2 regions of the Micromonospora noduli genome follow, and region 2 is predicted to be linked to the other one. Evidence: riboswitches for the same ligand, from Rfam matches in the RefSeq annotation. Region 2 holds a riboswitch; the other holds the start of a gene.

Region 1 (15,078 bases), on a different contig from region 2:
GAGGTGGCGTTGTGTCAGGTGTTGGCGGACCCGACCGGCCAGCTGACCCGGCTGAAGGAGCAGACCCGGGACTATCCGCCCGCGCTGGGCGACGCGCTGGTCGCTGGCGGCTGGGAGGCCGGTTTTCTGCTCACCGGCGCGGCCAAGGCCGCCGTCGGCGGAGACAGCGGGTACGTCGCCGGCTGCCTGTTCCGGACGGTCGGGGTGCTCGCCCAGGTTCTGCACGCCCGGACGGGCCGGTGGCTGGTCAACGAGAAGGGGATGATCGCCGCCGCGGGGCGACTGCCCGGTGCTCCGCCGAACTTCACCCAGCGGGCGCAGGCGTTGCTCGGAGCCGTCGGACGTAGCCCCGCCGAGCTGGTCGCGACCATCGACGCCGCCCGCGAGCTGGTCACCGAGGTGGTCGGCTGAGCCGCCGCCGAGGTGGTCCGCGCCGGGCGGGCATAGGGTGGATCTCGTGACTGAGATGACCTATCGCCGGCTGGGCGACTCCGGGCTCGTGGTGTCCGTGGTCGGCATCGGCTGCAACAACTTCGGCCGCAAACTCGACCTCGACGGCACCCGGGCGGTGGTGGACGCCGCGCTGGACGCCGGGATCACCCTCTTCGACACCGCCGACATCTACGGCGAGCCGCAGGGCGGTTCCGAGGAGCTGCTCGGGCAGGCGCTCAAGGGACGTCGGGACGACGTGGTGGTGGCCACCAAGTTCGGCATGGACATGAACGGCCTCAACGGGCCGGACTACGGCGCGCGTGGTGCGCGGCGCTACATCGCCCGCGCTGTGGAGGCGTCGCTGCGCCGGCTCGGCACCGACCACATCGACCTGTACCAGATGCACGAGCCCGACCCGGGCACCCCGATCGACGAGACCCTCGCCGCCCTGGACGACCTGGTCCGGGACGGAAAGGTCCGCTACCTGGGCAACTCGAACTTCGCCGGCTGGCAGATCGCCGACGCTGACTGGGTCGCCTCGTCCAACGGTCGGTCCCGCTTCATCAGCGCCCAGAACCACTACAGCCTGCTGGAGCGCTCGGTGGAGGCCGAGGTGATCCCGGCGTGCGAGCGGTTCGGCCTCGGCATGCTGCCGTTCTTCCCGCTGGCCAACGGTCTGCTCACCGGCAAGTACAAGCGCGAGGCTCAGCCGCCCGCCGGCAGCCGGCTCTCCGGCGGTGGCCGGTACGCGGAGCGGCTCGCCGCTGCCGACTGGGACACCATCGAGGCGATCGAGGCGTACGCGGCCGAGCGGGGTCTGACGATGCTCCAGGTGGCCATCGGCGGTCTGGCCGCCCAGCCGGCGGTGACCTCGGTGATCGCCGGTGCCACCACGCCCGAGCAGGTGCGTGCCAACGCCGCCGCCGGCACCTGGGAGCCCAGCGACGACGATCTGGTGGCGCTGCGCGCCGTCCTCTGAGGGGCCTGATCCACTCGCGTTCCTTGAAGTCGGGGTGACCTGCGGTCCGGGAAGCCCCGACTTCCAGGATGCCGAGTCGATCACAGTCGATCAGACGACGCCGGGCCGGGCCGCTCGTCGCGGCCCGGCCCGGTCTCGTTGAATGCTGTGTGGTCAGTCGGTGCGGCGGCGGCCGAAGAGCATGGCCACCCCCATCGCCGCGGCGACGAGCACGAGACCGGCCGCGGCGAACGGCCACCAACCGGTGCCCGCCCCGCCGTCCGCTGGCTTGGTCACCGCGACCGGCGCGGGCGCCGGCGGTGACTGTGCCGCCTTCGCCTGCACCGTGGCGGTGGCCTTGCTCTGAAGCGGAGCGGGGGAGTTCACCGACACCTTCCACGTCCCGGTGGAGAGCACCGGGCCGCTGCTGTAGAAACCCTGCCCCTCGGGCTGCGGTTCGAGCTGCACCGGCCCGACCCGCTGCCCGTCCGGGCCGGTGGCGGTGAGGACCAACCGCACCACCTGCTCCAGCCGGCGGCCATCGGCGTAGGTGGCCTGGATGGTGACGCCCTGAGCCCCGTCGCCGGCCACAGTGAGCTTGAGCTTGTCGGCCTGCGCCGCTGGGGCGGCCTGAGCGGCCTGCGCCGCCGGGGCGGCGGCGGACAGGGTCAGGGCCAGTCCGACGAACACGGCGGCCAGCACCTTGCGGATACCCGTCACGGACATCTCCTCCCTACCGATGAGGGAGGCCCCTCCCCGACGCCGCAGCGCCGGAGAGGGGCCTCGTCGGATCAGAGCTGGCGACCGGGTGCCAGCCGGGTGGCATCGCCACCGAGCCGCCCGGTGCCCTTGACCGAGTCGCCGCCGTTCGCCTTGACCCCGGCCTTGCTGGCCGCGCCGCCGAGCCGAACGATCATGGCGTCGGCGTCCCGGATCAGGACGTCCCGAACCTCCGCCTCGGGCACCAGCGTGGCGTCGCTGGCGAGCGTCCGGAACGCGGTCAGCTGCCGGACGGCAGCCTTGTCGTCGCCGGCCGCCTCGGACGCGCGAACAGCGTCGAGCTTGTTCGACAGCTGCTTGTGCGCCTTGGTCGAGAGCCGCCCCGTCGCCTTGAACCGGTCCAGCAGACTCTGCATGTCCCGGAACGAGGTGGTGACGAAGAACCGGACCGTCGAGGTGGTCTTGTTGCCCGCCTTGTCGGTCGCGGTAACGGTCAGCTCGTGCAGGCCGAGCGACAGGTCGTACATGGCCTGCAGAGTGCCACTGGTGTACGCCTGGCCGTCGAGCTGACCGACCACGCTCGCGATGCCCGAGGTCGGGTCAACGGCCTGCCAGGCCACCCGGACGTCCTGGCTGTCGCCGTAGAGCTGGCCGTCGGCCAGCCCGGACACCAGCAGCGTCGGCTTGGTGCCGTCGATGCGCAGCACCGCCGACTTCAGCGTCTCGACGTTGCCCGCCTTGTCCGCCGAGCGGAACAGCAGCTCGTGCTGCCCGTCACCGGTCACCTCGATCGGCGTCGAGTACGGCGCCCACGCACCACCGTCCAGCGACCACTCCACCGTCTTGACGCCGGAACCGGCATCGGTAGCGGCCAGCACGACCGGGATGGTCCCGTTGTGCCAACCGGCGTCGTTCGCCGGAGCGAACGTCGCCGAGGTCACCGGCGCGGTGGTGTCGATCTTGACCGAGACGGTCTTGGTCGCCTCCACGTTGCCGGCCTTGTCCGTCGAGCGGAACCGGAGCTCGTGCTCGCCGTCCCCGCTGACCGCCACCGGAGCGGTGTACGCCGTCCAGGTGGTGGCACCGTCCAGCTGGTACTCCGTACCGGCGAGCCCGCTACCGCCGGCCTCGTCGGCACCGGTGAGCGTGATCGTCACCGGCCCGGTGTGCCACCCGTCGGTCGGGGTGCCGGAAACCGCCGCGGTGGTCACCGGCGCCGTCTCGTCGGCCACCTTCGTGCTGAGCCGGAAGTAGTCGAACGAGGCGGTCTTCGACGCCGTCTGGTTGGCGCCGAGGGTGAACAGCCCGACCTTCGGGGTTGCCCCGACCGCGCTGTTGGTCAGCGCCGTCAACGCGGTCCAGGTCGTCCCGTCGGCCGAGTACGACGCGGTGAACGTGTCGCCCGTGCGGGCCAGCCGCAGGTGCCACACCGCCGAGGTCAGGTTGCCCGCCTCGGGCTGCGGGTTCTGGACCACCCCGGCGATCTCGCTGCGGAACTCGATCCGCCGCGTCACCGCCTGGCCGGCCTGGTTGTCCGCGATGAAGTCGAGCTTCAGGTAGTTGTCGTCGTCCGCCTGCACGAGCAGACCGGCCTGCTGGTACTGCTCGTTCAGCAGGCTGCCGTCGACCTTCGTCTCCAGGGTCCAGTCGCCGGACGGCGCGGTCTGGAGGATGAAGTTCTTCGGCCCGGTGTTGTCGGTGCCGTAGATGTCACCGTTGGGCACGTCGATCCGCAGCGCGCCATCGGTGACCCGGTAACCGCTCGGGTCCTCCCGCGTCACGGCGTCCCACCGGCACTTGTCCAACGTGCTGCCGGTGAACTCGTCCGACGGGTCGACCGGGCCGGCCGGAGCGTCCGGCGTGACCTGGAACGAGTCGAACGCGGCGTCGACAACCGGCGCCTCGGTGCCTCCGTTGAGCGCGAAGACCCCGATCCGCGGGTTGGTGATGCCGGCGAGCGCGGCCGAACGGCCGACCGGGGTGAAGGTCTGCCCGTCGCCCGAGGCGGACGCGGTCAGGTTCGTCCCGTCGCTGGTGATCCGCAGGTACACGGTGTCACCCGCCGGTGCGGCGGCGCTGTCGGCGGCCTCGTTGCGAGGAGTGGCCGCCGTCTCCCGGATGAACTCCACCCGCCGGCTGCCGTTGTACAGCAGGTCCAGCTTGGCGTAGTTGTCGTCGTCGCCGTACACCAGGACGCCGGCCTGCTGGTAGTTGGCCGTCACCGGCAGGGTGACCTTGGTGGTCATCTCCCACGCGCCGGTCGGGGCCGCCTGGAGCACCAGGTTGGTGGCGTCGTTGCGAGCGCCGTAGAGGTCACCCACGCCAGTGGGCAGCCGCAGCGCGCCGCCGCTGAGCGAGTAGAGCTGGTTCTCCCGAACGATGCTGGTCCAGCGCTCCTTGTCGAGGCTGTTGCCGTTGAAGTCGTCCGAACGCGCCCCGAAGCAGGACGTGTCCGGCGCGTCGACCCGCACCGGCACCGTGGCGTACGACTTGGCGCCCTTGCTGTCGGTCACCGTGAGGGTGGCCGTGAAGGTGCCCGGGCTGGTGTAGGTGTGGCTGGCGTCCAGTGTGGTCGCCGAGCCCCCGTCACCGAAGTCCCAGGCGTACGTCAACGGGGTGTCGCCCTCGGCGTCGGTGGCCGTGCCGTCGAAGGCGACGGTGACCGGTGCGGTGCCGGTGGCCGGGGTGGCAGTGGCGCTGACCACCGGCGGCCCGTTCTCGGTGACACCGCGGCCGACGAAGTCCATCCAGTTGACGTTGAACAGCGAACCCGTTCCGCCGTTCGGATCGCGGGCCACGAAGTACAGCGAGCCGCTCGCGGCGCCGGTGACCGGTGCGCTCACGTCCGTGTACGTCTGCCACGCGCCGGTCGACGGTACGACGGCCGTGGCGACCACCGGTCCGTCAACCGCACCCGCGCGAACCTCGATCCGACCGCCGGCGGCGGCGGAGGCTGCCCGGAAGCGGATCTCGGTGATGTTGGTCAGGTCCGCCGGAGCGACCGACCACCAGTCACCGTCCTCGATGAACGCGATGCTCTGGCCGCCACCGGCGGTGTCGGCGCCGGCCTCCCGCTGCACGCCAGGGTCGCCACCGCCGGTGCTCACCGGGGCACGCCCGGTGGCGGTGAAGTACTCGGCCTGCTTCTGCTTCGGCTGGAGAACCTCGATCTGCCGACCGGTCAGGGCACCGGCACCGCCGGCACCACCCTCGTCGGTGTAGGTCGCCTCGAAGACCGCGAAGACGTTCGCCTCGGCGCCGTGCCCGGAGGCGAGCGACGTCTGGACGGTGCCGGTGCAGCCGGTGTGCTGCTCCAACGGGTGGGCGTGCTCGTCGTGACCGAGCAGCACCTGAAGCCCCACCCGGTCACAGTCGATCTGCCCGTCCTCGGGGTCGGTCACCTTGATCGAGTAGCGGACCTGGTCACCCCAGTTGAAGAAACCGCCGTCCGGTGGGAACTCGATGGAGACCGTCGGCGCGGTGTTGCCCACGGTGACCGGCACGTTGGCCACCGCGGTCCGGCCCTTGGGGTTGGTGACGGTGAGCTGGGCGGTGTAGTTGCCCGCCGTGGCGTACGTGTGGGTCGGGTTGGCCTCGGTCGAGGTCTGCCCGTCGCCGAACGTCCAGGCGTAGGTGAGCGTGCCACCGTCCGGGTCCCGGGAGCCGGCGCTGGAGAAGGTCACCGTCAACGGCGCCGGACCCGAGGTCGGGTTGGCGGACGCCGCGGCGATCGGGGCGCGGTCACCGGCGGTGTAGTCGATCCGGTAGACGCCCGAGTTGTCGTTGTTGCCGCCGAAGCCGCTGCCCCACTCGATCAGGTACAGCGCCCCGTCCGGGCCGAACTCGAAGTCCATCGGCCGGACCATGCTCATGCCGGTCAGCAGCTGGTTGATGTCCACCAACGACTTGCCGTCGGGGGTCAGCTGCATGGTGTACATCTTGTTCTGGTTCCACTCGCCGAGCAGAGCCTTGCCGTCGTAGTACGCCGGCCACTTGCGGTTCGAGTTCAGGTCGGCGTCGTAGCGGTAGACCGGGCCGCCCATCGGGGCGCCGCCGCCGCCGATCTCCGGGTAACGCGCGTCACCGGCGTACCCGTAGTCGACGGTCGCCGGGACCACCGGCGGGAGGTTGGTCAGGCCCGTGTTGTTGGGCGAGTTGTTCACCGGCGCCGCGCAGTCGAACTTCGGACCGCTCGGGCCGGACGGGAACGTGTAGTCGTTGTACGCCTCATTCGTGCCCGTGCAGTACGGCCAGCCGTAGTTGCCCGGGGTGACGACGTTCCACTCGACCAGACCGCGGGGGCCCCGGTTCGGGTTGTCCGCGTTGGCGTCCGGTCCGTAGTCCGCGACGTACAGCGTGTTGGTCTTCGGGTCGGTGCCGATCCGGAACGGGTTGCGGAAGCCCATCGCGTAGATCTCGGGGCGGGTCTTCTCGGTGCCCGCCGCGAAGAGGTTGCCCGCCGGAACGGTGTACGTCCCGTCGTCCTCCGGGTGGATCCGGATCACCTTGCCGCGCAGGTCGTTGGTGTTGGCGGAGGTGCGCTGCGCGTCGTAGTCCTGGCGGCCCGACCGCTCGTCGAGCGGCGAGTACGAGTTCGACTCGAACGGGTTGGTGTTGTCACCGGTGGCCAGGTAGAGGTTGCCGTCGCCGTCGAAGGCCATGCTGCCGCCGGCGTGGCAGCAGGTGTTGCGCTGGGTGTCGACCCGTAGCACCTGCTTCTCGCTGGCCAGGTCGATGGTGTCGCCGGTCACCGTGAACCGGGACAGCAGGTTGCGGGTGACCCCGTCGTTCGGGGCGTAGTACAGGTACACCCACTTGTTGGTGGCGAAGTCCGGGTCGAGCCGGATGCCGATGAGGCCGTCCTCGTTACCGGTGAAGACGTCCAGGTCGACGGCGGTGACGGTGTTGCCGGTGTCCGGCTTCACGATCTGCACGCGACCGTCGCGCTCGATGTAGAAGACCCGCCCGTCGGGGGCGACGTCCAGCTCCATCGGGTTGCTGGTGTTGCTGTCCAGCGTGACCTTCTCGAAGTTCGAGGTCTTCGAGGCGCCGCAGTCGGCGTTCTCGACGCCGGCTGCGGTGCGGATGCCGCCGAGCAGGTGGGAGAGGAACTCGGGCTCGGCGTACGACTCCCGGGTGTGCCCGCCACCGGTGTACCAGGAGCGGCCACCGTCGTAGTCCTGACACCAGGCGATCGGGTGGTCCGCACCCATCGCGCCGGCGCCGGCGGTGTAGCTCTTCTCGTCCAGGCTGGCCAGCACGTGCACGTCCGGCCGGGGGTTGGTCTGGTAGTTGTACCACTCGTCGAACCGGGACCACCGGTCCGGCAACCCGGCCGTGGACGGGTGGGCGTGGTCCTCCACCTTGACCGTGGCCTGCTGGTTCTGCGGGTGGTTGGCGAAGTACGCGCCGACCAGGTCGCCGTACCAGGCCCAGCTGTACTCGGTGTCCGACGCGGCGTGGATGCCGACGTAGCCGCCACCGGCCTTCACGTACCGCTCGAACGCGGCCTGCTGGTCGGCGTTGAGCACGTCACCGGTGGTGGAGAGCCAGATCACCGCCTTGTACTTCGCCAGGTTGGCGTCGTTGAATGCGGCGCCGTCCTCGGAGTTGTCCACAGTGAATCCGTTGTCGACGCCGAGTTGCTGGATGGCGGCGATGCCGGTGGGGATGGAGTCGTGCCGGAAGCCGGCGGTCTTGGAGAAGACGAGGACGGAGAAGGGATCGGCCGCGGCCTTTGGCGCCTTCGGCGCCACCTGGCTGACCGGGGCTGCGGCTTTCGCATCCCGTGGGGGAACCTGGGCGGCCGCCTGCGCGGGCGCGCCGAACAGGGTGGTCGAGGCCATGGCCAGGGAGATCAGGGTTGCGGTGATGGGTAAGCGGGCACGACGAGAACGGGACACGCCGCCTCCTGTGTCGTAGTGACAGAGCTCGCGGGAGTCGGCTCGCCGAAGGCCCTCCCTGATGGAGCCGGTGGTCGCACCCTGCCAGGGTGCCCCCACCGACATTTTGTCGAATCGCTGAACAAATTAATTCGGCTCGCTCGATGTCGGGCAAGATGCGGACGGGTAACGGTTCTGCAACGGGGGGCGACATTCCGAACAGGACCGTATGAAGTGCCCCATTGGATCTCGCTCGTTTTGGCGCGGCCCGACCGGCCGGCCACCGCCGACCCCGTGCCTTGGCAGGCCGGCGGATCTGTCGTACGGTGACACGCAAGTAACCCACGGGAGCCCGGTGTACCGGGCTGAGAGGGGGGCTGACAGCCCCCGACCGTCGAACCTGATCCGGGTAATGCCGGCGCAGGGAGGAGCGTTGCCGTGCCGTCCCTGGGGCGATTGCATCTCATCACCGACACCCGAGAAGGTCGCGACCCACTCGCCGTGGTTCGCGCCGCCCTCACAGTGGCCCACGCCGACCTGGTGGTGCAGGTCCGGGTCGAGGATTCCGCCACCGACCGCGAGGCGTACGACCTGACCCGGCGGGTGCTCGCGCTCTGCGCGTCGTACCGGGCGACCTGCCTGGTCAACGACCGGTTGCACGTGGCGCTGGCGGTGGGCGCCGCCGGTGGGCACGTCGGTGTCGACGACCTGCCGGTCGCCGCCGCCCGCCGGGTGCTCGGCCCCACCGGTGTGCTGGGCGCCACCGCTCGGGCGCCGGGCCCGGCGTGCGAGGCCGTCGCGGCGGGCGCCAGTTACCTGGGCGTCGGGCCGTGTCACACCACCAGCACAAAGACCGGCCTGCCGGACCCCATCGGGCCCGCCGGGGTGCGCGCCGTCGTCGACGCCGTCGACGTTCCGGTCATCGCGATCGGCGGAGTGACCGCCGCCCGGGTGCCGGCGCTGCGGGCCGCCGGGGCGTACGGGGTGGCGGTGGTCGGTGCCGTCTCCACCGCAGCCGACCCGGCACGGGCTACCGCCGAGCTGATCGAGGCCCTGACGTGCTGACCGGCCGGTCCCCGTCAGCGCTGTCGAGCGACCGGGTCCGGCCGGACGTGGCAGTGGTGGGGGCGGGGCCGATCGGGCTGGCGATCGCCTGGCGTTGCGCCGCGCGTGGGCTGCGGGTGGTGGTGCACGATCCGGCGCCCGGCTCGGGGGCGTCGGCGGTGGCCGCCGGCATGCTCTCCCCGGTCGCCGAGGCGTACTTCGGTGAGCGGCAGCTGACCGGGTTGCTGCTGGCGTCCGCCGCCCGCTGGCCGGCGTTCGCCGCTGAGTTGACCGAGGCGACCGGAGTCGAGATCGGCTACCGGACCGAGGGCACCCTGATGGTCGGGCTCACCGGCGACGACCTGGCCGAGGCGCGCCGGCTGTGGGCGTACCAGCAGGGGTTGGGTCTGCCCGTGACGCCGCTGCGCCCCAGCGAGCTGCGCGACAGCGAACCGGCGCTCGCCCCACGGGTGCGCGGCGGCGCGCTCGCGCCCACCGATCACCAGGTCGACCCCCGGCTGCTGGTGCCGGCGCTGCGCGCGGCCGCGCAGCGGGCCGGCGCGGTGCTCGTGCCGCAGCCGGTCCGGTTCCTGTCCGATGTGGATGCACCGGTCATTGTGGTCGCCGCCGGCTGCGGGGCCGCCGCGCTCACCGGCCTGCCCGTGCGGCCGGTGAAGGGCCAGATCCTCCGGCTCCGCGCGCCCGACGGCGTCGCGCCGGGCTTCCGGCACGTGATCCGGGGGTACGCCGACGGCGAGCACGTCTACCTGGTGCCCCGCGCCGACGGTGAGGTCGTGCTCGGCGCGACGGTCGAGGAGCGCTCGGACACCACTGTCACCGCCGGTGCTGTGCAACGGCTGCTGCGCGCCGGGGTCGACCTGCTGCCCGAGCTGGCCGAGTACGACCTGGTCGAGGCGGTCGCCGGGCTGCGCCCGGGCACCCCGGACAACGCGCCGATCCTCGGGCCGCTGCCCGACCGACCGGACGTCCTGGCCGCCACCGGGCACCACCGGCACGGCATCGTGCTCACCCCGATCACCGCCGACCTGATCGCCGACCTGGTGCTCGGCGGCGTACCCGACCCGCTGCTCGCGCCCTTCCGGGCCGACCGCTTCGGCGGTGCCGCCGCGGCGGCCGCGTCGGGCGGACCTGAACCGACGACGGAGGGGGACCTGTGGAGTTGACGGTGAACGGGGCCGGGCGCAGCGTCGCCGCCGGCGCGTCCGTGGCGGACCTGGTCCGCGACATCGTGGCGCAGCCACGTGGGGTGGCGGTCGCGGTCAACGGCGAGGTGGTGCCCCGGACCGGCTGGCCGGCGCGGGCACTGCGCGACGGTGACCGGGTCGAGGTGCTCACCGCGGCGCAGGGCGGGTGAGCGCCGTGCCCTTCGAGCTGGGTGGGCAGACCTTCACCTCACGGCTGATCCTCGGCACCGGTGGTGCCGCGAACCTGCACGTCCTGGAGCAGGCGATTCGGGCTTCCGGCACCGAGCTGGTCACAGTGGCGTTGCGCCGGGTGGGCACGGCGCCGGGCTCCACGGGTGGGCTGCTGGAGCTGCTGGACCGGTGCGGCGTCCGCCTGCTGCCGAACACCGCCGGCTGTCACACCGCCACCGAGGCGGTGAAGGTGGCCCGGATGGCCCGGGACGCGTTCGACACCGACTGGGTCAAGCTGGAGGTGATCGGCGACGAGCGGACGCTGCTGCCCGACGGGGTGGAGCTGCTCCGCGCCGCCGAGGAGTTGGTCTCCGACGGCTTCACAGTGCTGCCGTACACCAGCGACGACCCCGTGCTCGCCCGCCGCCTCGCCGACGTGGGCTGCGCCGCGGTGATGCCGGCCGGATCCCCGATCGGTTCGGGGCTCGGCATCGGCAACCCGCACCACATTCGACTCATCCGGCAGGGTGTGGACGTGCCGGTGATCCTCGACGCCGGTATCGGCACCGCGTCCGACGCGGCGCTGGCCATGGAGCTGGGCTGTGACGGGGTGCTGCTGGCGAGCGCTGTCACCCGGGCGGCCGACCCGGTGGCGATGGCCACCGCGATGCGGTACGCGGTCGAGGCGGGCCGACTGGCAGCCCAGGCCGGCCGGATCGAGCGCCGCTTCCACGCGCTCGCCTCCACCCCCGACGAGGGGAGACCCGAGCTGTGACCGGGTTGGTGCCGCCCGCAGATCTTGGAAGCAATCTGCCCCTGGAAAGGCCCATTCCTTCCAAGATCCCGTCTGGGGTTGTTGTTCTTACCGATCGGCTGGTCGCTCGCGCTCGGCTCGACCTGGCTATCGCGGGAGCTGTGGCCGGGGGAGTGCGCTGGGTGGTGCTGCGGGAGAAGGACCTGCCGCGCGCCGAACGCGCCGCCCTCGCCGCCGACCTGCGCGCGATCCTCGCCGACGTCGGCGGAACCCTCATCGTGGCCGGCCCCGACCCACTCGGCGGTGACGCCGTGCACCTGCCCGCCGCCGGCCCGTACCCACCGCCGCCCCACGGCCTGGTTGGCCGCTCCTGCCACCACCAACCCGAGCTGGACCGCCTGACCACCGAGCACTACGCCACGATCTCCCCGGTCTGGCCCACAAAGACCAAACCGGGTTACGGCCCACCCCTGGACATTGCGGGGCTGGGCAGCCTGGTGCGCGCCAGCCCGATACCCCTGCTGGCCCTGGGCGGGGTCGAGACCCCAGAACAGGTAACCGCCTGCGTCCAGGCGGGAGCCGTCGGGGTAGCAGTGCTCGGCGCACTCATGCGAGCCGAAGACCCAACCGAAACAGCAGCGAGTCTGACCAGCGCGTATGTCGAGGCGGTCACCCCTGTGCTGACCCAAACCCGGCGCGGGGTCACCAAGGTCTCCACGTCAGGGCTGCGGCCGACCGTGCCCACGCAGGGATCAAGCCTGACCGCCCGGAGTGGGCACGGTCGGCCGCAGCCCCAAACCGCAACCAGCGACGGCCCGCCGCAGCCCCCAACCGCGACCAAGGAAAGAAAATGACCCCGCGAACACTGCTCACCATCGCCGGCTCGGACTCCGGCGGCGGCGCAGGCATCCAGGCCGACCTCAAGGTCTTCGCCGCGCTGGGCGCGTACGGCACCAGCGTCCTCACGGCGGTCACCGCGCAGAACACCCGGGGTGTCGACGCGGTGTTGCCGCTGCCCCCGCGCACTGTCACCGAGCAGTTGGACAGCGTGCTCACCGATTTCACCGTCTGTGCCGTGAAGACGGGGATGCTCGGCACCCCGGCGATCGCGGACGTGGTGGCCGAGGCTGCCCGGGACGGCCGGCTGCCTCAACTCGTCGTCGACCCGGTGCTCGTCGCCACGAGCGGTCATCGGCTGGGCGTGGTGGGCGCTGTGGAGCGGCTGCTGCCGTACGCCACTGTGGCGACCCCGAACTGCGCGGAGGCCGCGGCGATAACCGGACGCCCGGTCGACGACGTGGCCGCGATGGTCGTGGCCGCCGAGGCCCTGGTGGCCGGCGGCCCGGAGTACGTGGTGGTCACCGGTGGTGACCTGGACGGGGGCGAGGCGGTCGACGTGCTGCACGGCGGCGGCGTCACCACAGTGTTGCGCGCACCCCGGGTGACCACCCGGCACACCCACGGCACCGGGTGCTCGTTCTCGGCGGCGATCGCGGTGCGGCTCGGTCTGGGCGATCCGGTGCCGGCCGCCGTGGGGGCCGCCAAGGAGTACGTGCTCCGTGCGCTGACCGGCGCGCGGGGCTGGGAGCTGGGCGCGGGACGCGGGCCGCTGAACCACTTCGGCTGGTCCGCTTGATCACCAGGGAGGCTGTCATGCACGCACGAGGCAAGGTGTACGTCGAGGGTTCGCGGCCGGATGTCCGGGTGCCGTTCGCGGAGGTGGGGCTGACCGGGGACCTGCCGCCGGTGCGGCTCTACGACACGTCCGGCCCTGGTTCGGACCCGGAGGTGGGGCTGCCGCCGCTGCGCGGGCCGTGGATCGCCGAGCGGGGTGACGTGGCCCCGGTGCGGGGTGCGGGCACGCCACTGGCCGGGGTGGACGGTCGTCGGCCCACCCAGCTCGCGTACGCGCGGGCCGGGGTGGTGACGCCGGAGATGGAGTTCGTGGCGATCCGGGAGAACGTCGAACCGGAACTCGTGCGGACCGAGATCGCCGCCGGTCGGGCGGTGCTCCCGCTCAACGTCAACCACCCGGAGTGCGAGCCGGCGATCATCGGCAAGGCGTTCCTGGTCAAGGTGAACGCCAACATCGGCACCTCGGCGGTCAGCTCGTCGGTCGCGGAGGAGGTGGAGAAGCTGACCTGGGCCACCCGCTGGGGCGCGGACACCGTGATGGACCTGTCCACGGGTAAGCGGATCCACGAGACCCGTGAGGCGATCGTGCGCAACTCGCCGGTGCCGATCGGGACGGTGCCGATCTACCAGGCGCTGGAGAAGGTCGGCGGCGACCCGGTGAAGTTGAGCTGGGAGGTGTTCCGGGAGACCGTGATCGAGCAGGCCGAGCAGGGCGTGGACTACATGACTGTGCACGCCGGTGTGCTCCTGCCGTACGTGCCGCTGGCCGTGGACCGGGTGACCGGGATCGTGTCCCGCGGCGGTTCGATCATGGCGGCGTGGTGCCTGGCGCACCACGAGGAGAACTTCCTCTACACCAACTTCGAGGAGTTGTGCGCGCTGCTCGCGCGCTACGACGTGACGTTCTCCCTCGGCGACGGGCTGCGTCCTGGGTCGATCGCCGACGCCAACGACGAGGCGCAGTTCGCCGAGCTGCGCACCCTCGGTGAGCTGACGAAGATCGCCTGGGCGTACGACGTCCAGGTGATGATCGAGGGGCCCGGTCACGTACCGATGCACAAGATCAAGGAGAACGTGGACCTTCAGCAGGAGTGGTGCCACGAGGCGCCCTTCTACACGCTCGGTCCGCTGACCACCGACATCGCGCCCGCGTACGACCACATCACCTCGGCGATCGGCGCCGCGATGATCGGCATGTTCGGCACCGCGATGCTCTGCTACGTCACGCCGAAGGAGCACCTCGGCCTGCCGGACCGGGACGACGTGAAGGCGGGCGTGATCGCGTACAAGATCGCGGCACACGCGGCGGACCTGGCCAAGGGTCACCCCGGCGCGCAGGCCTGGGACGACGCCCTGTCGAAGGCGCGGTTCGAGTTCCGCTGGGAGGATCAGTTCAACCTCTCGCTGGACCCGGAGACGGCGCGCTCGTATCACGACGCGACCCTGCCCGCGGAGCCGGCGAAGACCGCGCACTTCTGCTCGATGTGCGGCCCGAAGTTCTGCTCCATGAAGATCACCCAGGAGCTCAAGGAGTACGCGGCGCGCGGCATGAAGGACAAGTCGGAGGAGTTCGTCTCCGGCGGGAGTCGGGTCTACCTACCGCTCGCCTGACCCACCTGCGGGGTGATCGACTCGGGTTCATTGATGTCGGGGTGTCCGGCCGCGTGGGATAGCCCGGTATCAGTGAACCCGAGTCGATCAAGCGACCGGTCGGTACGTTCGGTGCGCTGTGTGGTGTGGGTCAGTCGCGGTGGTGTCGACCGGTGGAGCGCAACGACCGGCGGCCGTTCTCCTGTTCGGGCTCGTTGTCCGACACCGGCTTGCTCAGACCGGCGACCCAGTCGACGAATTCCTCATCCTGGGACGCCAGCGGCTCCGCTTCATCCGACGTCGTCGGGCTCTCCTCGTCGGCGCGGGACCGGTTACGGCGGAACAGCCCGCCGAGCCGGCCTCGCCGGGAGGGCTGCTCTGCCACCTTCGGCTGCGTCGGTTTTGCCGACGTGGTGTCGGTAGGCGCCACATCGCCGGTGGTGGTGCCGGTGGTGGTGCTGTCGGTGGTGGCGCTGGTTGCGGCGGCACCGGAGGGCGTGCCCAGCGTGCCCGGGAATTCCGGCCGGCCCGGGTGCTCCGCCGGAGCGGTCGTCTCGCCGGCTTCGGGTGGCGCTGTGCGTGCCGTCGAACTGTCCTGCGATCCCGCCGACCCGCGACGCCGAGAGGTGTCGAACGCGTTCCAGGTGCCGGCCCGGCTCAGGTCCGGCAACGGTGCCCGATGCCGCG
Region 2 (15,078 bases):
GCCAGGTCGGTGGGGTCGGTGGTCGCGAAGACGATCACACCGGGCAGGGCCACCGCGAACACCCGCAGCACCAGGCCGAGCGCGGTGAGCAGGACGCCGGTGCTCACCAGCACCGGTCCTACGTCCAGCAGGACCCGGCCGGACCGGTCGGCCGCGAACAGCACCAGGGTGACCAGGATGCCGGCGGCACTGAGCAGCAGCGGCCAGGCCCGCCGGGCCAGCACCCGGTAGCGGATGCCGAACAGCGGCAGGACGGCCAGTTCGAGGGCGATGGCGATCGCCGGGGCCACCGGGTCCAGGGTCGCCAGCAGGGTGAACGAGAAGACGAGTGCGGCGGCGACCTTCGCCACCGGGTTGCGGCGGGCCAACGGCGCGTCCGGTGCCGCGACCGGCTCGATGCTGATCATCGGTGGTCGTCCGGGGCGCGGTGCAGGGTGACGGTGCGGTCGGCGAGCGCGGCGACGAAGTCCGCGTCGTGGGTGACAGTGACCACGCCGTGCCCGGCGTCGCGCAGGTCGGCGAAGAGGTCGACCAGCTCCCGCCAGGTCCGCCGGTCCTGGCCGAAGGTGGGTTCGTCGCAGATCAGCAGGCGTGGCGCGGTGGCCAGGGCGGTCGCGACGCTCAGCCGCCGCGCCTCACCACCCGAGAGGGTGTACGGGTTGGCAGCGGCGAGCCGGGCCAGCCGTAGCCGGTCCAGCAGCCCGGCCACTGTCTCCTTGACGGCCGCCTCGGGTTGACCGGTGCGGCGCGGGCCCAGCGCCAGCTCGTCGAAGACCGTGCTGGTGACGAACTGGTGCTCCGGATCCTGAAAGACCGACCCGATCCGTCGGGCCAGCGCGGGCGCCCGCCACCGGTGCGGGGGAGTGCGGTGGTCCGCGCCGGCCAACTCGGCGGACGCGGTGACCCGACCGTCGCCGGGCCGGAGCAGACCGCCGAGCAGCAACGCCAGGGTGGACTTGCCGGCACCGTTGGGTCCGCGTACGGCGAGTGCCTCACCGGCGCGTACCGCCAGGTCGGTGGAGCCCAGCCGGGGCGGCAGGCCGAGCCGGTCGGCGGTGAGCAACACCTCCCCGGGGTCGGCGGTGGCCGCTCGGGGCGAGATGGGGTGACCGGGCACCCAGACCCCCTCGGCGGCCAGGGCTGCGCCGTGGGCGGCGAAGACCGCCTCGGGTGTGCCGTCCGCGCGGACGCCGCCGCCCGGTTCCAGGACGACCACCCGGTCGACCAGCGGCAGTGCCTCGGCGACCCGGTGCTCGACCAGGATCAGCGTGGTGTCGGCGTCCAGCGCGCCGGCCACCGCGTGCCGGACCAGCTCGGCTCCGGCCGGGTCGAGGTTGGCTGTCGGCTCGTCGAGCAGCAGCAGGGCGGGGCGCAGGGCCAGCGCGCCGGCCAGGGCGAGGCGTTGCTGTTCGCCGCCGGAGAGCGCCGCGGTGTGGCGGTCCCGGGAGTACGGGAAGCCGACCCGGTGCAGCGCCTCGTCCACCCGGGGCCAGATCTCGTCGGCCGGCACGCCCCGGTTCTCCAGCCCGAACGCGACGTCGTCGCCGCAGCGCGCCATCACCAGTTGGGTCTCCGGGTCCTGGAAGACGATGCCGACCCGTTCCCGCCCCTTGCGCGGGTCGAGCCCGTCGATCTCGACGGTGCCCTCCTGCTCGCCGGAGTCCTCGGGAAGCAGCCCGGCCAGCGCGCTGAGCAGTGTGCTCTTACCAGCCCCGGAGGGCCCGAGCAGCAAAACCCGCTCCCCAGCCTCAACCCGCAGATCAACCCCGCGCACGGCCCAGGCGCGCCGCCCAGCGTGCCGCCACCCGAACCCCCGCAGCAGTACCCCGCCCACCAACCCACCCCCTCCCACCCAACCGGCCCCGTCCACCCCGGTTGATCAAGAGGTTTGCGTCAGGAAATCGCCTTCCGTTGACGCAAACCTCTTGATCAACGCGCGAGTGGGTGGGGTTAGACCAGGGCTCGGTTTCGGCCTGCGGGGAAGCGGTCCAGGACGCCGGTGTTGGCCAGTGCGTTCGTGAGCAGCCAGCCGCCGAGGCCGGCGATCACTGTGGCGCTGACGATGGTGAGCAGCGCGTACGGGATGCGGTAGTCGGTCAGCGCGTAGTCGACGTTCCAGACGAAAAAGTCGAACAGCGCGGCGCTGAGGCCGGTCAGCGCGCCCGCGAACACCGCGGTCGGCAGCCGGAACGACCGGTACCGGAAGGCGGCGAAGGCCAGCTCGGCACCGATGCCCTGCACGATGCCCTGCGGGATCACCGTGCCGGCCCACTGGCTGCCCAGCAGCGCGGACAGGACCGCGGCCACCGTCTCGCAGTACAGCGCGGCGCCGGGCTTGCGGATGACCAGCCCACCGATCACCGCCGGCATCAGCCAGACGCCGTAGAGCAGCGTCTGCGCCGGCGGGAAGAAGGCGAACGCGCCCTCGGTGGCGCTCCAGACCAGGCCCCAGGCCCAGAAGATGACGCCGAAGGCGACCGCGATCACCGAGGCGACCACGATGTCGATGGTGCGCCAACGGTGTGTGTCGGTGGTGGATTTCATGTGTTGCTCCCAGTTCGTGAGTGCGAACCAGGAGAAGACGCACGCCGCGTCCGGTGGCACCGGACTGCGGCGCGGCTGGAGGTCGACCGAACTCCCTGCGCTGGCATTACCCAGATCAGGTTCGAGGGTCTGCGGGCGTGCCCGCACTCTCAGCGCTGTGCGCTCCCCTGTCGGATATGAAGTTGTCTCGCTGACGCTAACACCGACCGGGGGCACGGGCCCAGCAGGGCGTCCGCCTGACCTGCGGGAGCGACCGGCCGACCGCGGGCTGGGTACGCTTCCGATCATGCGGGTTGACGCGCGAGGCTTCACGTTCGAGGTGACCGTCGGCGGTCCGACGGACGGCGTACCCGTCCTGCTGCTGCACGGTTTCCCTCAGCACAGTGGCGAGTGGGACGACGTGGTGCCGGCGCTGCACGCGGGTGGGCTGCGCACGTACGCGCTGGACCAGCGCGGTTACTCACCCGGCGCCCGGCCCACGGCGGTGGCCGACTACCGGATCCCCGAACTGGTCACCGACGTGGTCGCGGTGCTCGACGGGCTCGGGCTGGACGCCGTGCACCTGGTCGGCCACGACTGGGGCGCGATCGTGGCCTGGGCGGTTGCCGCCCGGCACCCCGAGCGGGTGCACACGCTGACCGCGGTGTCCGTACCGCATCCGGCGGCCATGGCGCACGCCCTGAGCACCGACGCCCAACAGAAGGCCCGCTCGTCGTACATCGCGCTGTTCCGCAAGCCCGACAAGGCGGAGAAGGTGCTGCTGGCGTGGCACGCCACCGCGTTGCGCAAGCTGCTCGGCGGGGTGGGCGACACGTCCCGGGTGAACCGGTACGCCGACCCGATGCGTGAGCCGGGGGCGCTCACCGCCGCGCTGAACTGGTACCGGGCGATGTCCCGCGCCGACCTGGCCGGCGTCGGCCCGGTCGAGGTGCCCACCACGTACGTCTGGAGTGACCGGGACGTCGCCATCGGCCGGACCGCCGCCGAGGCGTGCGCGCAGAACGTCACTGGGGACTACCGCTTCGTGCAGCTGCCCGGGGTGAGTCACTGGATCCCGGACGCGGCGCCGGCCCCGCTCGCCGAGGCGATCCTGGCCCGAGCCGGCGGAACGGCCTGAGCCGTGCGGGTCCGCGAGGTGAACCGGTGGCAGGACGTACGACTCGACGCGGACGACTTCGCCGCGTTGGGCGGGGACCTGGAGGCCACCGGAGCGGTACGCACCGCACCGGTCGGCACCGGGACCGGCAGGTTGATGCGCCAGCGGGCGGCGGTCGACTTCGCGGTTCGCTGGCTGGCTCGTAATCGAACGACGGAGGACGTATGACGGTGAGTGCCGAGGACTACCTGGCCGTGGTGACCGAGACGATCGGGCGGGTGGCCGCCAGTCAGCGGGAGGCGGTGGGGCGGGCCGCCGACCTGATCGCCGAGGCCGTCCGAGCCGACGGCGTGGTGCACGCGTTCGGCACCGGGCACTCGGAGGCCCTCGCCATGGAGATCGCCGGACGGGCCGGCGGGCTGGTGCCGACCAACCGGATCGCGCTACGCGACCTGGTGCTGCTCGGCGGCGAACCGGCCGACCGGCTGGGCCCGCTGCTGGAACGGGACCCGGCCGTCGCGCACCGCCTCTACGAGCTGGCCCCGGTGCGCCCCACCGACGTCTTCGTGCTGGCCTCGAACTCCGGGGTCAACGGCGCGATGGTGGAGTTCGCCACGCTGGTGAAGGAGCACGGTCACGGGTTGGTGGCGATCACCTCGGCGCAGCACTCCGGCCGGATGACCTCCCGGCACCCGTCCGGGCGCAAGCTGAGCGACCTCGCCGACGTGGTGCTCGACAACGGCGCACCGTACGGCGACGCGACGCTGCCCCTGCCCGGTGGCGGCGCGGTCGGCGCGGTCTCCTCGATCACAGCGGCGCTGCTGGCGCAGCAGGTGACCGTGGAGGTCGTGGCGCGGTTGCTGGCGGCGGGGGAGCGGCCCCCGGTCTACCTGTCGGCGAACATCCCGGACGGCGACGCGCACAACAACGAGCTGGAAGCGCGGTACGCGGGCCGGATCCGACGCGGGTCCTGACACGGTGCCGGCGGCCGACCTGCGTCGCCGAATTGAACGGCCGGTGTCGTGAACCTGTTTCGCGCTCGGCCGGGTGGGGCATTTGCGTTGCTGCCGGCGGCCGGGACCGCCGGCAGTAGCGTCTCACCGGAGGTAGCGCGTGTCCAAGGAGACCGAGAAGCAGCGCTGGCAGCGCAACTTCGCCGACCTGCTGCAGGAGTTGCGGGTCGCCCAGACCGGCGTGCAGATCCTCTTCGCCTTCCTGCTCACCCTGCCGTTCAGCAACGGGTTCACCGAGACCACGGAGTTCCAGCGCGACGTCTACATCGTGGCGCTGCTCGCGGCGGCCGCCGCCACCGCACTGATCATCTCGCCGGTGGCGTTCCACCGGGCGCTGTTCCGGCAGGGGCGCAAACCGGAGCTGGTCCGCTTCGCACACCGGATGGCCACCGGCGGCCTCGCCTTCATGCTGATCGCGATGGTCAGCGCGGTGCTGCTGATCACCGACTTCGTGTTGGACCGGCCGATCGCCTTCGTGCTCAGCGCCCTGGCCGGAATCTGGTTCCTCACGTTCTGGGTGGCCCTGCCGTTCGCCCGACGCAACTGGGGTGAGGACGACATCGACGACGATGACGACGACCCGGACACCATCAACGGTCGCTGACCGCGCCGATCTTCACGCAGCGCTACCCCTGGGTAACAACCGGGGGTAGCGTGGCGGTAGTCGCGCACGTCGAACAGCCGCACCGAGCTTCGAGGGGGCAGCCGTGACCACGACGCAGGATGGCCGACCGGCACCGGACGGCCCCGACTCCGAAATCACCGCCGGTGCCGCCGCGCCACTGCCCGCGGAAGCCGGGCAGGTCACCGAGAAGGAGGCCCGGCAGGTCGCCGAGGCCGCCCGGGAGTCCACCTGGGACCGACCCAGCTTCGGCAAGGAGTTGTTCCTCGGCCGGTTCCGGCTCGACCTGATCGACCCGTGGCCCCGATCCGATCCGGACGACGTGGCTCGCGCGGAGGAGTTCCTCGGTCGGTTCCGCGCCTTCCTGACCTCCGAGGTGGATGGTGAGGCCATCGAGCGGGACGCGTCGATACCCGACTCGGTGTTCCACGGCCTGGCCGACCTCGGCGCGTTCGGCATGAAGATCGACCGCAAGTACGGCGGGCTCGGGCTGAGCAACCTGCACTACTGCCGGGCGCTCATGCTGGCCGGCTCGGTCAGCCCGGCCATCGGCGCGCTGCTCTCGGCGCACCAGTCGATCGGGGTGCCGCAGCCACTGAAGATGTTCGGCACCGCCGAGCAGAAGCAACGCTTCCTGCCCCGGCTCGCCGCCGGCGAGGTGTCCGCGTTCCTGCTCACCGAGCCGGACGTCGGCTCCGACCCGGCCCGGCTGGCCACCATCGCGGAGCCGACCGAGGACGGCACCGGTTACCGGCTCAACGGGGTGAAGCTCTGGGCCACCAACGGCATCGTGGCCACCCTGCTGGTGGTGATGGCCCGGGTGCCGGCCACCGAGGGACGTCGGGGCGGGATCACCGCGTTCGTGGTGGACGGCGACAGTCCCGGCATCACCGTCGAGCGACGCAACGAGTTCATCGGCCTGCGCGGCCTGGAGAACAGCCTGACCCGGTTCCACGACGTGATCGTCCCCGCCGAGAACGTCATCGGTGGCGAGGGCAAGGGGCTGAAGATCGCCCTGACCACTCTGAACACCGGCCGGCTCTCACTGCCGGCCATGTGTGTGGGCGCGGGCAAGTGGGCGTTGAACGTGGCCCGGGGGTGGGCCGCCGACCGGGTCCAGTGGGGACGGCCGGTGGGCGAGCACGAGGCGGTCGCGCAGAAGCTCTCCTTCATCGCCGCCACCACGTACGGCATGGAGACGATGCTCGACCTCTGCTGCCTGCTCGCCGACGACGACCGCAACGACATCCGGATCGAGGCGGCACTGGTCAAGCTGTACGCCAGCGAGATGGCCTGGAAGATCGCCGACGAGCTGATCCAGATCCGGGGTGGGCGCGGCTACGAGACGGCCGACTCACTGGCCGCCCGCGGCGAACGCCCGGCCGCCGTCGAGCAGATGCTGCGCGACCTGCGGATCAACCGGATCTTCGAGGGCTCCACCGAGATCATGCACCTGCTGATCGCGCGGGAGGCGGTCGACGCCCACCTGTCGGTGGCCGGCGACATCATCGACCCGGACGCGGGGCTGGGCCGCAAGGCCCGAGCCGGCGCGCGAGCGGGCGCCTTCTACGCGAAGTGGCTGCCCACCCTCGCCGTCGGTCGGGGGCAGAGCCCTTCGGCGTACGCCGAGTTCGGCCCGCTCGCCGCGCACCTGCGCCAGGTGGAGCGTTCGTCGCGCAAGCTGGCCCGGTCGACGTTCTACGCGATGTCCCGCTGGCAGGGAAAGATGGAGCGTAAGCAGGCGTTCCTCGGCCGGGTGGTGGACATCGGCGCCGAGTTGTTCGCGATGTCCGCGGTCTGCGTCCGGGCCAACGCCGAACGGGACAGCCGCCCGGAGAACGTCGAGTTGGCCGACCTGTTCTGCCGGCAGGCGCGGGTGCGGGTGGACGCCCTGTTCACCGCACTCTGGGACAACACCGACTCGGTCGACACCGCCGCCGCGAAGCGCATCCTCGCCGGCCGCTACGCGGGCCTGGAAGAGGGCGTGCTCACCCCGTCCGAGGAGCTGCCCTGGGTGGCCCGCTGGTCGCCCGGCCCGTCCACCGCCGAGGACGTCCGCCGCCGCATCCCACCAAAGCCGTAAACCGCGCCGCGCGGGCTCGCCGCCGCGCGGGCTGACGGTCGCGCGGATCGGCCGCCGCGCGGTCGCGCAGATCGGCCGCCGCGCGGTCGCGCAGATCGGCCGCCGCGCGGTCGCGCAGATCGGCGCTGTCGGTCAGCGGGAGACCGCCCAGGCCAGCACTCCCGCCAGGATCAGACCGTTGAGCGCGGCCAGGGCCAGGTACGCCGCGGGTGGGATCTTCTTGCCCCGGCGGAGGAAGGAGACCAGGACGGCGGCGTAGCCGAGCAGCAGGACGGCGATGACGACGAGGAAGTAGAACACCCGACGACCTTAACGACACCCGCGTCGGGCTGGACCTGCGCCCGGCCGGCTCTCGGTGCCCTTTCGGGTGGACAAGTACTCGTGAGCCGTATACCAGGGAGTCATATTTATACCTCTGAGGTATATCGCTTACCGGAGTGGCGCTGCCCCGACGGGCGGGCGTGCCGGCGAACGACCTCAGCGGCCCCGGCCGCGTAGGCCGAGTTGGCGCAGTTCCAAGGCGGCCAGGGCGTCGACAGTCGCGTCGTCGCCGCGCCGCCACGCCTCGGCGACATCCGGACCGATCCGGGTCAGTTTGCCCAGTGGCTGGGTGGCCAGCGCGCGCAGGGCGAGCAGGTCCCGGCCGGCTGGCCCGGCGGCCAGCTTCGTCGCCGATCCGGCCCGGCGCATCCAGCGGAGCCGCAGCGGCAGCCAGCCGAACAGCACGATGCCGAGCGGGAAGATCAGCACCGCGATGGCGAGGGCCAGGGCGAGCTGGTCGACCAATTGCTGCTGGTCGCGCCCGGCGTCGGCGAGCGATCGGGCGGCCTCGGCGGCGCGCTGGAACGGTGCGGTGAGTTCGTCGCCGACCAGTGGCACCCGGCCGACCTTGCTGCCGGCGTCACCCAGGTTGTCGGCGAGCCCACTGCCGGCGCCCTCCAACTTCTGCCCCGGCACGGCGAGCTTCTGCACCAGGTCGTGCAGCCACAGCGCGCCGCGGATCGCCGCGTACACCCAGGCGACGACGAGCAGGTCGGTGAGCAACTGACGGGCGGCGGTCGGAAACCGATCGGCATAGATTTTCACGCCGGCCAGCGTGCCACGAACGCCCCGCCCGGTGTAGCCGTGAAGTGAGCCCGGATCGCGATCGACCGGGCGATGGTGGTCAGCGCGGGCAGGTCGGGCAGGTGCCGAAGATCTCCAGGGTGTGGCTGACGTCGGCGTAGCCGTGCTGTGCGGCGACCCGATCGGCCCAGCTCTCCACGGCCGGGCCGGCCACCTCGACCGTACGCCCGCACACCCGGCAGACCAGGTGGTGGTGGTGCCCCTCGCTGCACCGGCGGTAGAGGTGCTCGCCGCCCGGCGGACGCATCACGTCGATCTCACCGGCGTCGGCGAGCCCCTGGAGGGTGCGGTAGACGGTGGTCAGGCCGACCCGCTCGCCGCGCTGCCGCAGCATCGCGTGCAGGTCCTGCGCGCTGTGGAAGCCCTCCATCTCGCCCAGCAGCGCGCTCACCGCCGAACGCTGCCGGGTGTTGCGCACCGCGGCGCTGCTCTCGCTCATGATCCCTCCCCGGCGTGGCTGACCGCGTCGGCCACGATGTGCGCGACGTGCTCGTCGACGAGGCTGTAGGCGATCTCCCGGCCTCGGCGGGAGCCGCGCACCACCCCCGCTCCGCGCAACACCCGCAGGTGTTGGGAGACCAGTGGTTGCGCCGCGCCGAGCTTCTCCACCAACTCGTGCACGCACCGCTCGCCGCCGGCCAGCTCACTGACGATGGCCAGCCGAATGGGAGCGGACAGGGCGCGGAGCAGCTCGCTGGCCCCGTCGAACCCGTCGTAGCCCGTCGCGCTGGTCATCCTGCAACGGTAACCAATACCACCGACGTCGCGCTGACCAGGCTCAGCTCAGCACGACCTCGTGAGGTTCCGGTGTCGGCGCGGCGGTGGGCGTCGTCCGACGGCGCACGACCCGCCAGACAGCGCCGGCGACGGCCACCACCAGGAAGGACGCGATCGCCACCAGCACCACCGAGGCGCCCGGTGCGGTGTCCGCCGTGGCCGCCACCCAGACACCCGAGCCGGCGGCGAAAAAACCGAGAGCCATCGCGGCGGCCATCGTGCTGCGGAAGCCCCGGGTGACCTGCTGGGCGGTGGCGACCGGCACCACCATCAACGCGCTGATCAGCAGCACGCCGACGGCCCGCATGGCGATGGTCACTGTGACCGCGGTGGCGACCGCGATCAGCAGGTTCAGCGTGCGGACCGGCAGGCCGGAGACCCGGGCGTACTCCTCGTCGTGACTGACCGCGAAGAGCGCCGGCCGCAACGCGATCATCGTGACCAGGATCGCCGCGCCGAGCAGCGCGATGGTGGTCAGGTCGGCGGGCGAGATGGTGGTCAGCGACCCGAACAGGTAGGCGTTGAGGTTCGCGCTGGTCGCGTCGGAGAGGCCAACCAGGAGTACGCCGCCCGCGATGCCGCCGTAGAAGAGCAGGGCCAGAGCCAGGTCACCGGAGGTACGCCCACGGGCCCGGACGATCTCGATGGCGATCGCGCCGATGGTGGCGGCGATCACCGCGACCAGCACCGGTGAGCGGTTGAGCAGCAGCCCCGCCCCGACGCCGGTCAGCGCCACGTGCCCCACACCATCGCCGATCAGCGCCAGCCGGCGCTGCACCAGATAGATGCCGAGCGCCGGAGCGGCCAAGCCGATCACCAGTGCGCCGATCAGGGCGCGCTGCATGTAGGGGTACTGGAAGAGTTCCATGGGTCAGTTGCTCCACAGCCCGGCGGGCTCGTCGTAGCAGTGCGGGTGCACGTGGTCGTGGTCGGGCTCCGCGTGATGGCCGGCCGGGTCCGGCACCGCGCCGTCGTGGGCGATGCGACCCTCGTGGACGACGACGGCCCGGCTGATCACCGGTCGCAGCGGGCCCAACTCGTGGGCGACGAGAAGCACCGTTCCGCCGTCGCCAACGAAGTCGCGCAGCGCGCCGGCGAACGCCTCCTGGCTGGCCGCGTCCACCCCGGCGGTGGGCTCGTCGAGAACCAGCAGCTCCGGCTGGCCGGCCAGGGCCCGGGCGATCAGGGTGCGCTGCTGCTGGCCGCCGGAGAGCGTGGACACCGGGTCACCGGCCCGGTCGGCGAGGCCGACCGCGCCCAGCGCGGCGTCGACGGCGGACCGGTCGGCTCGACCCGGCGGACGCAGCACCCCTCGACGGGCCAGCCGGCCGGAGGCCACCACCTCGCGGACGGTCGCCGGTACGCCGCCGCCGGCGCCCAGCCGTTGCGGGACGTACCCGATGCGTGCCCACTGCCGGAACCGGCGCAACGGCCGGTCGAAGAGGGTGACCGAGCCGGCGCTGATCGGCACCAGCCCGAGCACGGCGCGGATCAGGGTGGACTTGCCCGAGCCGTTGGCGCCGAGGATCGCGACCACCTCGCCGGCGGTCACGGTGAGCGAGATGTCCCGGAGCACTGGGCGGCCGTCGTAGCCGACCACCCCGTGCTCGACGGTGATGACAGGTGAGGTCACGAGCAGCTCAAGGCCGTCTGCAGGGTCCGCAGGTTGGTGCGCATCACCGAAAGGTAGTCCCCGTTGCTGCCAGCGGCGAGCCCTTCGATCGGGTCGAGCACGGCGGTCTTCGCGCCGACCTGCCCGGCGATGGTCTCGGCCACCTTCGGGCTGACCAGGGTCTCGAAGAAGATCGTGGTGGCCTGGTGCTCCTTGGCCTCCTCGATCACGTGCGCGAGGCGCTGCGGCGAGGGCTCGACGTCCGGGCTCAGCCCGGTGATGCCGACCTGGTCCAGCTGGTAGCGGTCGGCGAGGTAGCCGAACGCGGCGTGGCTGGTCACGATCTCCCGCCGCTGGCAGGTCGCCAGACCGTGCTTGAACTCGCCGTCTAGGGCCGTCAGGTCGGCGCGCAGGGCGGCCGCCCGGGCGGTGTAGTCGGCGGCGTGGTCCGGGTCGGCCTTGCCGAGGCGCTGGGCGAGCTGGTCGCCGATGCCGGCCAGCCGGGTCGGGTCGAGCCAGACGTGCGGGTCCTTGCCGCCGCTCTCCTCGGCGTGCCCCTCCTCGCCCTCGTGGTCGTGCCCGCCGGCGGCCGCGTCCAACAGCGGCTGCACGCTGGTCACGTCGAACGCCCGGTCGCCGCCGTTCTGGGCCACGGCGTCGTCCACCGCCGGCTGGAACCCCTTGAGGTAGACGATCAGCTCCGCGTCGCTGACCTCACCGACCTGGCTCGGGTTGAGTTCCAGGTCGTGCGGCTCGGCACCGGGCTTGGCCAGGTTGGTGACCCGGACCGCGTCGCCGCCGATCCGCTCGGCCAGGAACTGGAGCGGGTAGAACGCGGCCACCACGTCGACTCGCTGGGGGTCGGCGCCGGCGGCACCGCCGGTGGAGCAGCCGGCCCCGGCGCCCAGGGCGAGGAGGGCGGTCGCGGCGGCCAGGACACGGTACGTGGCGCGGTTGGTCATGTCGTCAACTGTCCGTGGCAACGATAATGATTGTCAAAAACGCATGCTTGCATGTCAGAGGAGCTTCGCGAGGCCCACCGTCACCAGCAGGGTGAGCATCACCAGCCGGATCACCCGGGTCTGCGGCGCCTGAACCGCCCAGGTCGTTGCCAACAGGGCGATCAGGACCCCGGCGAGCGCGAGCGTGAGCAGCCCGCCGATCACCCCGGGCGTGAAGAACGCCACCAGCACCACCACCAGGGTGAGCAGAAACACCGACGTCGGGTTCGCCCCGGCCAACCGGGCGAGCAGAGGGCGCTGCGTACGCTGCATCCCACAGACTCTACGAGGAGGAACCCCCGGTGCTGGTGACCAACCGGTTCGTGGTCGACGTCGATGCCGCCGACGGCTTCACCGAACGGGCGCACGCCGCCCTCACCGCGCTGGCCGCCCGGCCCGGCTACCTGCGCGGCCAACTGGTCCGGGCGCTGGACGACCCCCGGCACTGGTCACTGGTCACCGAATGGGAGTCGGTCGGCACGTACCGGCGGGCGCTGGGCGCCTTCGAGGTCAAGGTCAGCGCCGTGCCGCTGCTCGCCGAGTCCGTCGACGAGCCCTCCGCCTACGAGGCGCTGGCCACCGCCGCCCCGGGCGGGGCCGTGGTCGTCGCCGAGAGTGATCGGGCTGCGGGTCCTTACCGCTGAGCCGCCGGACACTACGCTGCTCCTATGACCGCACCCGCCCCGCCACCCGGTCCCGGGGTGGCTCCGCCGTTCGCCGCGCCGCCCACCGAGGGCCGCCGGACTCGACTCTGGATCGGCCTCGGCGTCGGCGCGCTCGCCGTGGTGCTCTGCTGCGGCGGGGGTGGCACCGCCGTCGTCGGCCTGGCCGTCAGCGGAGTCCAGGCGATCCGGGAACAGGCCCGCACCGTGACCGGCGACTACTACCAGGCGCTGGTTGAGCGGAACTACGGGCGGGCGTACGACCAGCTCTGCGACGACGCGCAGCGGCGTGAGTCCCGGCCGGAGTTCGAGCGGCGCGCCGCCGCCGAACCGCAGGTGACCGCGTTCCGGGTGGGTGAGGTGGACACCACCTACCTGACCGTGCCGGTCGACGTGACCCTCGACGGCGGCGACCGGGAGCGGCAACAGGTCAGCCTCGGGCAGGACGGGCAGACCGGCGGCGTGGAGGTCTGCGAGGTCAGCTGACCCGTCCCCGGTATTCTGCTGGGCTCGGGGCGACGGTGGTCGTACCGTTGTCCCGAACCGACCGTTCCATCCACATCTCGCCCCCGCCGACCGCCAGCCGGCGTAGGAGGAAACATGCCAGCCGACCGTATCGATGCCGTCGTCAGCCTCGCCAAGCGCCGAGGCTTCGTCTTCCCCTCCAGTGAGATCTACGGAGGCACCCGATCGGCGTGGGACTACGGTCCGCTCGGCGTGGAGCTCAAGGAGAACGTCCGCCGGCAGTGGTGGAAGACCATGGTCCAGCAGCGCGACGATGTCGTCGGCCTGGATTCCGCGGTGATCCTGTCCCGCAAGGTGTGGGAGGCGTCCGGCCACATCGCCGAGTTCGTCGACCCGCTCACCGAGTGCCAGTTCTGTCACAAGCGGTTCCGGGCTGACCACCTGGAAGAGGCGTACGCCGAGAAGCACGGCAAGCCGCTCACCTCACTGGCCGAGCTGAACTGCCCGAACTGCGGCAACAAGGGCACCTTCACCGAGCCGAAGATGTTCAACGGCCTCATGAAGACCTACCTGGGTCCGGTGGAGAGCGACGAGGGGCTGCACTACCTGCGCCCGGAGACCGCGCAGGGCATCTTCGTCAACTACAAGAACGTCGAGACGGTCGCCCGCAAGAAGCCCCCGTTCGGCATCGCGCAGACCGGCAAGTCGTTCCGCAACGAGATCACCCCGGGCAACTTCATCTTCCGGACCCGCGAGTTCGAGCAGATGGAGATGGAGTTCTTCGTCGAGCCGGGCACCGACGAGCAGTGGCACGAGTACTGGCTCCAGGAGCGCTGGAACTGGTACCTCGACCTCGGCCTCTCGGCGGACAATCTGCGCCTGTTCGAGCACCCCAAGGAGAAGCTGTCGCACTACTCGAAGCGGACTGTGGACATCGAGTACCGCTTCCAGTTCGGTGGCACCGAGTTCGCCGAGCTTGAGGGTGTCGCCAACCGCACCGACTTCGACCTCTCCACGCACAGCAAGCACTCCGGCGTCGACCTGTCGTACTTCGACCAGAGCAAGAGTGAGCGCTGGATGCCGTACGTCATCGAGCCGGCCGCGGGTCTGACCCGCGCCGTGCTCGCCTTCCTGCTGGAGGCGTACGACGAGGACGAGGCGCCGAACACCAAGGGCGGCGTGGACAAGCGCACTGTGATGCGGTTCGACCCGAGGCTCGCCCCGGTGAAGGTGGCGGTGTTGCCGCTGTCCCGCAACGAGGCGCTGTCGCCCAAGGCCAAGGACCTCGCGACGCTGCTGCGCAAGCGCTGGGTGGTGGAGTTCGACGACTCGCAGGCGATCGGGCGTCGCTACCGTCGGCAGGACGAGATCGGCACCCCGTTCTGTGTGACTGTCGACTTCGACACCCTGGACGACAACGCGGTGACGGTGCGCAACCGCGACACCATGGCCCAGGAGCGCGTCTCCCTGGACCAGGTCGAGCGCTACCTGATCGAGCGTCTCCCCGGCTGCTGAGACACTGCGCACGGGGTCTCGGCCGACGCGATAAGCGCCGGTCGGGGCCCCGTACACTTGTCCGGTGACTGCCTCGACCGTGCCCGCGCTGCGCCCGCTGACTCTCGGCCAGCACCAGGTGTGGCCGCCGGTCGTGCTCGCGCCGATGGCCGGGATCACCAACATCGGGTTCCGTCGGCTCTGTCGCGAGCAGGGCGGCGGCATCTACGTCTGCGAGATGATCACCACTCGGGCGCTGGTCGAGCGCAATCCGAAGACGCTGCGCATGATCGCGTTCGGCGACGACGAGAAGCCCCGCAGTCTCCAGCTCTACGGCACCGATCCGGAGATCACCGCCGCCGCCGTGCGGATCGTCGTCGAGCGCAACCTGGCCGATCACATCGACCTCAACTTCGGCTGTCCGGTCCCCAAGGTCACCCGGCGTGGTGGCGGCGCGGCGCTACCGTGGCGGCGCCGGCTGTTCGCGCGACTCGTGCGGGCCGCGGTGGCTGCCGCGTCACCGGCCGGCGTGCCGGTCACTGTCAAGATGCGCAAGGGCATCGACGACGACCACCTGACATACG

Evidence for each region. A riboswitch is a leader RNA that binds a small molecule or an ion and turns the genes downstream of it on or off. The one in region 2 is predicted to bind thiamine pyrophosphate.
Region 1: another riboswitch for thiamine pyrophosphate. It lies ahead of thiE (thiamine phosphate synthase); the one in region 2 lies ahead of MED15_RS26695 (ECF transporter S component).

Annotation. Positions count from the first base shown of each region.
Region 1 covers NZ_PYAC01000039.1:9,008-24,085, forward strand. Annotated here, with positions in the region: gene MED15_RS26780 (nucleotidyltransferase domain-containing protein) at 1-411, shown strand, start outside; gene MED15_RS26785 (aldo/keto reductase) at 449-1,411, shown strand; gene MED15_RS26790 (hypothetical protein) at 1,565-2,110, opposite strand; gene MED15_RS26795 (ThuA domain-containing protein) at 2,182-8,013, opposite strand; TPP riboswitch at 8,327-8,436, shown strand; gene thiE (thiamine phosphate synthase) at 8,431-9,057, shown strand; gene thiO (glycine oxidase ThiO) at 9,051-10,220, shown strand; gene thiS (sulfur carrier protein ThiS) at 10,211-10,411, shown strand; gene MED15_RS26815 (thiazole synthase) at 10,408-11,187, shown strand; gene MED15_RS26820 (thiamine phosphate synthase) at 11,253-12,020, shown strand; gene thiD (bifunctional hydroxymethylpyrimidine kinase/phosphomethylpyrimidine kinase) at 12,017-12,802, shown strand; gene thiC (phosphomethylpyrimidine synthase ThiC) at 12,820-14,412, shown strand; gene MED15_RS26835 (hypothetical protein) at 14,543-15,078, opposite strand, start outside.
Region 2 covers NZ_PYAC01000037.1:3,965-19,042, reverse strand. Annotated here, with positions in the region: gene MED15_RS26705 (energy-coupling factor transporter transmembrane component T family protein) at 1-407, opposite strand, end outside; gene MED15_RS26700 (ABC transporter ATP-binding protein) at 404-1,834, opposite strand; gene MED15_RS26695 (ECF transporter S component) at 1,951-2,544, opposite strand; TPP riboswitch at 2,619-2,723, opposite strand; gene MED15_RS26690 (alpha/beta fold hydrolase) at 2,831-3,661, shown strand; gene MED15_RS26685 (AAC(3) family N-acetyltransferase) at 3,680-3,868, shown strand; gene MED15_RS26680 (sugar isomerase domain-containing protein) at 3,865-4,614, shown strand; gene MED15_RS26675 (DUF6328 family protein) at 4,754-5,257, shown strand; gene MED15_RS26670 (acyl-CoA dehydrogenase family protein) at 5,361-7,358, shown strand; gene MED15_RS33640 (hypothetical protein) at 7,491-7,658, opposite strand; gene MED15_RS26665 (hypothetical protein) at 7,836-8,444, opposite strand; gene MED15_RS26660 (Fur family transcriptional regulator) at 8,524-8,922, opposite strand; gene MED15_RS26655 (ArsR/SmtB family transcription factor) at 8,919-9,218, opposite strand; gene MED15_RS26650 (metal ABC transporter permease) at 9,262-10,128, opposite strand; gene MED15_RS26645 (metal ABC transporter ATP-binding protein) at 10,132-10,893, opposite strand; gene MED15_RS26640 (metal ABC transporter substrate-binding protein) at 10,890-11,834, opposite strand; gene MED15_RS26635 (hypothetical protein) at 11,889-12,146, opposite strand; gene MED15_RS26630 (antibiotic biosynthesis monooxygenase family protein) at 12,176-12,517, shown strand; gene MED15_RS26625 (hypothetical protein) at 12,542-13,021, shown strand; gene MED15_RS26620 (glycine--tRNA ligase) at 13,136-14,515, shown strand; gene dusB (tRNA dihydrouridine synthase DusB) at 14,580-15,078, shown strand, end outside.